Regions from separate parts of the Halopseudomonas salina genome, predicted to be linked through region 2. Evidence: predicted binding sites of a transcription regulator. Region 2 holds the regulator's gene; each other region holds the start of a gene.

Region 1 (3,279 bases), 220 kb from region 2:
GGCAACGCTGGTCGCTTTCTTCATTGCCGAGATGGGGGACAAGACGCAGATCGCAACCGTTGTGCTTGCCGCGCAATTTGAAACCTATATCTGGGTAGTCATGGGTACCACCCTGGGCATGATGCTGGCCAACGTACCGGTGGTGTTCCTGGGCAATGCCGCCGCCGCGAAACTGCCTCTGGGCATCATCCGCAGTGTTGCGGCCTTCGCCTTTTTGCTGATGGGTCTGTATGCCGGCTGGCTGGCATTGACAGCGGGCTAGGTGCTGAAAAGCCGGAAGCGCTACTGGCGACTTCCGGCTTTTCGGTTCTTGCGCTTGCTACAGGTGATGCGCTCAGCGATTGGGCTGAGGCGTCATCCGCAGGTAAGGCTTGACCTTGCGGTAGCCTTTCGGGAAGCGACGCTTGATCTCTTCCTCGTCCTGAAGGGACGGCACAATGACCACGTCATCACCGTCGACCCAGTTGCCCGGGGTGGCGCACTTGTAATTGTCGGTGAGTTGCAGGGAGTCGATAACCCGCAGGATCTCGTTGAAGTTACGCCCCGTACTGGCCGGATAGGTGATCATCAATCGGACCTTCTTGTTCGGGTCGATTATGAATAGCGAGCGCACCGTCAATGTGTCGCTGGCATTGGGGTGAATCAGGTCATAGAGATCCGAGACCTTGCGGTCATGGTCGGCAATGATCGGAAAGTTCACCACGGTAGCCTGGGTCTCATTGATGTCGTCGATCCAGCGAGTGTGTGACTCGACCGGATCTACCGACAAGGCTATGGCCTTGACGCCGCGTGCGGCGAACTCGTCTTTCAGCTTGGCTGTCAGGCCCAGTTCGGTGGTGCAAACCGGTGTGAAGTCCGCCGGATGCGAAAACAGCACGACCCAGCTGTCTCCAATCCAGTCATGAAACTTGATGGGGCCCTCACTGGAATCCTGCTCGAAGTTGGGTGCTATATCGCCGAGTTTGATACTCATGTCTTTATCTCCATTTAATGTGAAGCCGACCGCTGCGGCTGGCTACAGCCTAGACAGACTTCCCGCTTTTTGCCTGTTCCGCTGCAGCCGCCGCTCATTGGTAGGTCTGGATCTGTCAGCGCTTGGCTGACGATTCATACAAGGGTTTGACCCTGGGTATGGTCGCTCGCAGGGTTTCAATTCGACCGCCAGTGGAAGGGTGAGTGCTGAGAAACTGCGGAGGGCTGCCCTGAGAGGCGCTGGCCATTTTCTGCCAGAGGCTTACTGCCGCTTCCGGTGCGTACCCGGCGCGTGCAGCAAGCTCCATGCCGATCAGATCGGCTTCGGTTTCATTTGAACGGCTGTTGGGCAGCATCAGGCCGTATTGCACAGCGGCATCGGCCACCTGCATGCTGCCCTCACCCAGGCCGAGTAGGGCGCCAGCGATCTGGGTGCCCATCTGTGAAGTATAGGCGCGGGAAATCGCTTCCCGGCCGTGCTCGCGCAGGGCGTGGGCAATCTCGTGACCCATGATCTGAGCTATCTCGGCATCAGTCAGTTTCAGCTTGTCGACTATGCCGGTATAAAACAGAATCTTGCCGCCTGGAGCCGCGCTGGCGTTGATCTGATCGCTCTTGATCAGATTGACCTCCCAATTCCAGTTTTTCGCTTCTGGCCGGAAGTGGGTTACCTGGGGTATCAGGTGGTTGGAGATGCGGCGCAGGCGATTGAGCATCGCCTTGTCAGTATTCAGGAGGCCCTTGGAGCGCGCCTCGGCCAGCTGTTTGGCGTAAGACTGTGCGGCCATCTTGTCGACTTCGTCACTGGAGAGGCCGCCGAACATGTATTGGGTACGGTCAACGCCTACGGCACCGCCCTGGGTAGTTTGCACTGCCTGGCACCCGGTCAGTATCAGCAGAGGGAGCAAGAGTAGTATGAGACGACTGCGCATTTGGGAATAATCCTGTGTTATGAATTCGACCGATCGAGTCGTTTGATTCGATTGTTTGGTCAGCAGTGTGCACTAGATAGGTACCTGCCAACCGATTATAAATGCCTATCCGTTGAAAATGGTGCTGAAGATCCGCATGTGCCAGCCGATAACGCTATAGGGAATATGTCCAGCCGGGGTAACGCATGAAATTCAAATCCATTCAGTCAGCCATTGTAGTACTTGCTGGGGCTTGCCTGTTCGCTGCAGTTGGTCTGGTCACGCTGTACAGCATCAACTCTGCGAACCGCAGTCAACAATTTGTGCAGGATAGCAGCCGTGAGCTGATCGAGCGCCAGGTCAGGGAGCGACTCACCGCTGTCGCCACCGCTGAAAGTCAGCGCATTCGCCGGCGCTTGAGCGACCCCTTCATGGTTGCCGATCAACTCTCCCAGCTTAACCGCTTGCTGGGTGAACTGGAGCCCGATGGTTTGTCCACACTGATGATGAGCCGGGAGGAAATGGTCCGGGTGTTGCGCAATACCCTGGTGCAGAACCCCGAGCTGTTAGGCGTGTACGTCGGCTGGGAACCCAATGCGTTTGATGATCTCGACCAGTACTTTGAAGGTATCGAAACCGACGGTTACGACGGCACCGGCCGTTTCATGCCCTGGTGGTTCCGCGACGACAACGGAGAGCCGCAGCTGGACGCCTTGTCTGACCTTGAGAGCGAGACGCTCACGGCTACCGGCGTGCGGGAGGGCGAGTACTATCTGTGCCCGCGCGATACCCTCAAGCCCTGTGTCGCCGATCCTGCCCCCTATGACCTGGGTGGCAAGCAGGTCATGTTGTCCTCGTTCACTGTCCCGATTATGTCCGAGGGTGAGTTCCGCGGAATAGTGGGGGTGGATCTGTCACTGGACTTTATCCAGCAGACACTCCAACAAAACAACGCCGGCCTCTTCAACGGCCTTGGCGACCAGGCGCTGATCAGCAGTAATGGCAGGCTGGTTGCCTATACCGGTGATGACGCCCGGCCCGGTGACCCTGCGAGTAATATCCTTGATGCCAATGAGCTGGCCAATATTCAGGCTCTGGGTGATGAGCTGATTTACGATGTGGACCAAGCGGGTGGCCATATCGAACTGGTGATGCCGGTTCCTATTGGCGATACGGGCACACGTTGGACCTTGCTCATCACCTTGCCGTTGGATGCCGTCATGAGCGATGTGGCTACGCTGACCAACGAAATGAAAACCCGTCAGGCAAGCGATACCGCAACGCTGATAGCCATTGGCGTTGTTGTGGCCCTGGGCGGTTTGCTGGTGATGGTGCTACTGGGGCTCAGCCTGTCGCGTCCAGCGCGTCGCCTGGTAGCCATGCTGGATAATATTGC
Region 2 (3,279 bases):
ATTGGGTCTGGCCATGCAACAGGGTTTACCGGTAGCCTATCTGGCAGATGGCCAGCGCATACCGGATGATATTGCCAAGGCAGTGGGGCATCAGCTGGTCAGCCGCGCGGTCAGTCTGGCGGGCAACGAGGCGCCGGCAGATCAGGCCATGGCAGATGTGTTTGCCGGTATACTACACACCCAGCGGGCAAGCTAACCGAACTTATAAGAAGGTAATCAACGCAGATGGGCAGCAAACATCCGGTTCAGGTTATTGCGGTCACCGGCGGCAAGGGCGGCATAGGCAAGACCAACGTGTCAGTCAATCTCGGCCTCGCACTTGCCGATTTGGGGCGGCGTGTCGTCCTGCTTGATGCTGACCTTGGTCTGGCCAACGTCGACGTTCTGCTCGGACTCAAGGCCAAGGCGACGCTGGCTGACGTGCTGGAAGGAACCTGCGAGCTGCGCGATGTGCTGCTCAACGGCCCCGGGGGGATCCGCATCGTTCCAGCCGCTTCCGGCGCTGCCAGCATGGTCAACCTCAATCCCCAGCAGCATGCGGGTCTGATTCAGGCGTTCAGTGAAATCGGTGACAATATCGATGTGCTGATTGTCGACACCGCCGCCGGAATCGGCGATTCGGTTGTGAGCTTCGTACGCGCCTCCCAGGAAGTTCTGGTGGTTGTCTGCGATGAGCCCACCTCGATTACCGACGCCTATGCGCTGATCAAACTGCTTAATCGTGACCACGGCATGACGCGCTTTCGCGTGTTGGCCAACATGGTTCACACTCCCCAGGAAGGTCGTCTGGTGTTCAGCAAGCTGACCAAGGTCACCGATCGGTTTCTGGATGTGGCCCTGCAGTATGTTGGCGCGGTACCCTACGATGAAAACGTACGCAAGGCGGTGCAGAAACAGCGCGCGGTATATGATGCTTTCCCGCGTAGCAAGGCATCGCTGGCGATCCGCGGGATCGCACAGAAGGTGAACGCCTGGCCATTACCGGCCAATCCACGCGGCCACCTTGAATTTTTTGTCGAGCGCCTGGTGCAACAGACCGGAACAGGCCTATGACCTTAACGGCAGGTGGGGTGAGCATGTATACACGCGCACAGGGTTCCGCGGGTTCCCAGGATCGTCTGGTCGAACAGTTCGCTCCTCTGGTCAAGCGTATTGCCTACCATCTGCTGGGCCGCCTGCCGGCCAGCGTCCAGGTTGATGATCTTATACAGGCCGGCATGATCGGCTTGCTCGAAGCCTCTCGCAAGTTTGACAATTCCAAGGGCGCCAGCTTCGAGACCTATGCCGGTATCCGTATTCGTGGGGCCATGCTCGATGAGGTACGCAAGGGTGACTGGGCGCCACGTTCGGTACACCGCAATACTCGCATGGTCAGTGATGCAGTGCGCGCCGTCGAGTCGCGGCTGGGACGTGATGCCAAGGATCAGGAGATAGCTGCAGAGCTGGAAATGAGTCTTGAGGAATATTATTCGATCCTCAATGATACAGCCGGCAGCAAGCTGTTCAGCTTCGATGACCTGCTCGAATCCGGAACCCGGGCCGACGCACACGGCGACGAAGAGCCCTTTGGCGGGCTGGAGGACCAGCGTTTTCGCCAGGCTCTGGTGGAAGCAATTGACACCCTGCCCGAGCGTGAGCGTCTGCTGCTGTCGCTATATTACGACGAAGAGCTGAACCTCAAGGAAATAGGCGCAGTGCTTGGTGTCAGTGAGTCGCGCGTCAGTCAGTTACACAGTCAGTGCGCAGCGCGGCTGCGCGCCAGGCTGGGCGGATGGCGAAATGATTGATTTTGTGGTCAACATCCGGACAATGCCCACAGAACGAGAATATCGCCTGGCAGTAACAGGTACGAAGACGAACTAATGTCAGCGGAGGCAGCACGATTGGGCCACTCCGGTTACACTGGCGTCAATAAAACGTGAAAGGCTTGTTTGGCCAGTAGCTTAACGGAGTGTGACAACGCACTCTTCCTGGTGTGTACGGAGGTCGACTTGGACAAGAATATGAAAATTCTCATCGTTGATGATTTTTCAACGATGAGGCGCATCATCAAGAATTTGTTGCGCGACCTGGGGTTCACCAACACGGCGGAAGCCGATGATGGCACCTCCGCGCTGCCAATGCTGCAAAGCGGTAATTTTGACTTTCTGGTTACCGACTGGAACATGCCCGGCATGAGCGGCATCGATCTGCTACGTGCAGTACGAGCTGACGAACGCCTCAAGCATCTCCCGGTGTTGATGGTTACCGCTGAAGCCAAACGCGATCAGATCATCGAGGCCGCCCAGGCCGGTGTGAACGGTTACGTTGTCAAGCCGTTTACCGCTCAGGCACTCAAGGAAAAGATCGAGAAGATCTTCGAGCGCGTTCAGGCTAAATAACAACCGGGGTACAGGTTATGGCGTTAAGTAAGGACACCGGCCAGGCTACCGCTCAGGAATACGAACATTCCCTGAAGGACAATGCGCGGCAGTTGGTCGATCTCTTGGAGAAAGGGCAGTTCGGCGAAGCCATACTGGTCATTCACGCGATCAATCAGGCACGCGACCGCGGTCTCTATCATGAAGTGGGGCTGCTGACGCGTGCGCTGCACAACGCCATCGTCAACTTTCAGCTCGATACCAGCCAGGCGCTGGGTGATGATGTTGAAGCCACGCGTATCTCGGATGCCTCGGATCGGTTGGACTATGTCGTGACACTCACCGACAAGGCGGCCAACCGCACCATGGATCTGGTTGACGCCAGTGCGCCTATCGTTGCCAATCTGGGCCAGGAAGCCGCTGCACTGCGCACCGACTGGGAACGTCTGCAGCGACGCGAAATGGCCGCCGGCGAATTCCGCGACCTGTACAAGCGCATGGGTGACTTTCTGGAGAAAACCGAAAGCTCAGCCACCCAGGTCAGCGGTCAGTTGAATGAGATTGTCATGGCTCAGGATTATCAGGACCTCACCGGTCAGGTGATCAAGCGGGTGATTACTCTGGTGCATGACGTCGAGGAAAGCTTGCTGGATCTGGTACGCATGGCCGGTCAGGTGGATCGTTTTGCCGGCATAGAGCATCAGAAAGCCACCCCCGAAGCAAAAAAAGTGTCACCCAAGGGTGAAGGTCCGCAGATTCATGCCGATAAAAGAGAAGATGTTGTCTCAGGGCAGGATGAAGTCGATGACCTTCTGTCCAGCCTGGGCTTCTAATAACAAGCGCTACCCGGGAGTGGATGCATGAGCTTTGATGCGGATGAAGAGATCCTCCAGGACTTTCTGGTTGAGGCCGGAGAGAT
Region 3 (3,279 bases), on a different contig from region 2:
GCGGTCTGCTCCTCTGCCGCGGCGGCAATCTGCTCACTCTGATCGACTATCTGATTGACCGCCTTGAGAATATTGGCCAGGGCGTCCTGCACCTTGAGCGAAGAGTCCACTGTGGCGCCAGTCATGCCATGACTCGCCCCCATGGCCTTGACTGCCCCATTCACACCGTTCTGCAGACGAGCAATCATCTGCTCGATTTCCTCGGTGGATTGCTGGGTTCTTCTCGCCAGCGTTCTGACTTCATCGGCTACCACTGCAAAGCCACGACCCTGTTCACCCGCCCGCGCAGCCTCAATGGCAGCGTTGAGAGCCAGCAGGTTAGTCTGCTCGGCGACACCTTTAATTACCTCAAGTACCCGACTGATAGAAGAGCTGTCATCGGCCAGTTGGTTAATCGCCTTGACCGAGTTCTCGATCTCGTTGGCCAGCTTCTCGATACCATCGACGGAGGACTCCACCAACTGCCGGCCGGCCATGGTTTCCTTGCTCACCAGTCCGGCACTGGTCACGGCACTGGCGGCGCTGCGCGCCACTTCCTGGGACGTGGCCGACATCTCGTTCATGGCGGTCGCTACCTGTTCGATCTGCGAGCGTTGCGAGGCGACTGCGCGACTGCTCTCCCCCGAAATTGTCTCTACCTGCTGCGACTGCTGATCCACTTGACCGGCCGTCTGGCTGACCTGCGTGATCAGATCCCGAATCCGTCGTACGGTATGGTTGAAATCCGTTGCCAGTGCGCCAAGCTCATCCCGACTGTCGACCTCGACATGTACCGTCATGTCGCCATCGGCCACCTGGCCCATCAATGCGGACAGCCGCTTCAGGGTTCGCCGCGTAGCCATGTAGAAACCGGCATAGAGATAGATAATCAGCAAACCGACAGCTGACAGGGAGATGATCAGCACAGTCATGGCCTGAATATTTTCGCCTAGCCGCTTGGCCAGAACCTCCCCCAGCGTCTCGAGTACCGCCCCATTGAAAGCGTAGGTTTTGTCAATTTCAGCGGTTAGCTGATTAAAATAATCCAGCCAGTTTCCGCTGAGCGTGCTGGCCAGGATGATATCGTCTTCGAAGATACGTGCGGCGGTGTCGAGACTTTCCAGACTGACCTGTCCTGAACCACGCAGCCCGCTGAGCTCATCTCCCGACAGCACCAGGTCCAGAGTCTGCGCGTAATCACCGCGAAGCGTCTGCATGCTTTCAAACAGATCGTCCATATCGCGACTGGCATCGGAATTCAGATAGCCCAGACCAATGGAATAAGAACCAACGGCACGCCCGGCGCCAAGTGTCTGGGTAATCACAGGCGTCACGTTGATCAGCAAATCGGAAAGCTGGCGGATATTGCGATCATAATCCTGGGGCAATCCAGCATAAGCAGCGCTAAAACCCAGTAGAGAGGACAGTTCGCCGAGCGCAAGACTGGTCAATGCCCCGCGATTGCGGACCGACTCCTGACCAGCCTGTTCGTAGGCCTGTATCAGTTCGTCACGCTTGGTCACCAGGTCGCCTGCCTGCGGGTCATCCGGATCAAGATCCAGACCTTGCAGCGCATCCACTACCTGCTTGCGCAAAACCGCTGTGCGCTGCTCCAGATCCGCTGCGAACTCGCCTTGCCCTAGCTGACCGAGCACAACGTCCAGATCACGCAGCATTTCTGCATCGCGCATGATTGACAGATTCTGCTCAACCAGTGTCATGCCATCGAGGGCGCGCTGGGTAATCTTGACCCGTTCATATGCCTGCTCCACCAGCATGCTGCTGACGATACCTAGAGGCACAAAAAACAGGACGCTGATCAGGCAGAACTTCATGCCATAACTCAAACGGTTCATCAACGCTATGGCGGGGGCCATCAGACTATTCACGCATCCATCTCCTCAAATACGTATCTTCTGCCGTACACACATCAAAACGCGTCGGCAAAAACCTGTGATCAGGCCTTGTGTTTATTATATCGGCGGGGCGAACACCACCTTTCGCATTCCACAACCCGCCGTGCAAGCAGTACAGGAGCTGTTCTGATTGTCTCATACTGAGCTATCGGCAATACGACTGACATCTTTAACCGAACAGGCTGATGAATGCTATACAGGCCGCCCAGACCAAGAGACTTCGAGCAAGTAGTGCACGCACCGGTTGCAGGACTGCCGACGCTGTACCGGTGACTCTCTGCTCATCACCCAGGGCTGCGGCAATGCAATCGGACACCACCTGGTCAGCGCTAACCTCCCAGCGCAGCACCCAACTGTTCACCAACCCCAGTGTTCGCTCAAAATCCCCCACCAGGGCCAGACTCAGTGCAAAAAGACGCGCCGGCAACCATTCCAGTGCATGGATCATGCGCCTGACCGCTGGCAGAGCAGGATGCTCGGATCGTAATTGGAAACGCTCCAGCAGCCGATAACCCAGGGCTCCCAGAGGCCCGAGCAACAGGTACCAGAAAACCGGGGTCACATAATCCCGGAAGGTCGCACAGCCCACACTGGCGTCCACTCCACGCAACAGATCAGAAGGTCCTTCACCGTCAAGGTCCAGGTCTCTACGGGCAATGTGGTAAGCCGCTTCCTGGTCACCTCGTTGCCAGGCTTGCTCGAATGATGCTGCCATTGAACCGAGGGAATCGTGACGGCCGATAGCGACCAGCAGCAGAGCGACATGTGCTGCCAAGGTCAACAGGCCGTAAAGCTGCCCTTCCAGCCCCCATAAAACAAAGACGGCTAGCAACATCGGCAATGCCAGCAGCGCCAGCGTTTGCCATATAGGGCGCGGCTGCTCACCCTCAACGATCCTGCGTACCCACAAGCCGGCGGCATCGACGGGAAAACCGTGGCGCCATGGAGTGAAGCGAATAATGAGTCCGACCAGCAAAAGAACCAGAAAACTCACGCTGCGCCCCCCCCTGTCTGGTTGACCAGATCGCCCAGAAAACGACGCCATTCGAAGGCGGGTCCGGGGTCGGTTTTGCGACCCGGCGCAATGAACTCATGACCGGTAATGCGGTACGGCGTAATAGCCGGATAAGCCGACCGCAGAGCCTGAGTCAGCTCCAGTAGGCTGGAGTACTGAGCCTCCGCATAGGGCTGAGTATCGGTACCCTCCAGTTCGACGCCGATTGAGAAGTCATTACAATCAGTGCGCCCGGCATAAAGTGACGCACCTGCGTGCCAGGCACGGTCCAGACAGGAGACAAACTGGGTGACTTTCCCATTCCGCTCGATGAGAAAATGCGCCGAAACGCGCAGAGCAGCTATGGTGGCGAAGTAGGGATGCTCCAGG

The links. Region 2 encodes FliA, which starts transcription of late flagellar genes. Its sites were predicted from a motif close to CTAAAGTTTNNNNNNNNNNNGCCGNTAA; they were not measured.
Region 1: the regulator FliA is predicted to act here: its motif matches at 2,029-2,056, upstream of IEV54_RS09230 (methyl-accepting chemotaxis protein).
Region 3: the regulator FliA is predicted to act here: its motif matches at 1,955-1,982, upstream of IEV54_RS00960 (methyl-accepting chemotaxis protein).

What each region holds. Positions count from the first base shown of each region.
Region 1 covers NZ_BMFF01000003.1:395,830-399,108, reverse strand. The annotation lists gene IEV54_RS09245 (TMEM165/GDT1 family protein) at 1-262, shown strand, start outside; gene IEV54_RS09240 (peroxiredoxin) at 335-973, opposite strand; gene IEV54_RS09235 (M48 family metallopeptidase) at 1,089-1,904, opposite strand; gene IEV54_RS09230 (methyl-accepting chemotaxis protein) at 2,090-3,279, shown strand, end outside.
Region 2 covers NZ_BMFF01000003.1:180,399-183,677, reverse strand. The annotation lists gene flhF (flagellar biosynthesis GTPase FlhF) at 1-196, shown strand, start outside; gene fleN (flagellar synthesis regulator FleN) at 226-1,053, shown strand; gene IEV54_RS08220 (RNA polymerase sigma factor FliA) at 1,050-1,787, shown strand; gene IEV54_RS08215 (chemotaxis response regulator CheY) at 2,004-2,381, shown strand; gene IEV54_RS08210 (protein phosphatase CheZ) at 2,399-3,193, shown strand; gene IEV54_RS08205 (chemotaxis protein CheA) at 3,221-3,279, shown strand, end outside.
Region 3 covers NZ_BMFF01000001.1:200,394-203,672, reverse strand. The annotation lists gene IEV54_RS00960 (methyl-accepting chemotaxis protein) at 1-1,868, opposite strand, end outside; gene ampE (regulatory signaling modulator protein AmpE) at 2,065-2,889, opposite strand; gene ampD (1,6-anhydro-N-acetylmuramyl-L-alanine amidase AmpD) at 2,886-3,279, opposite strand, start outside.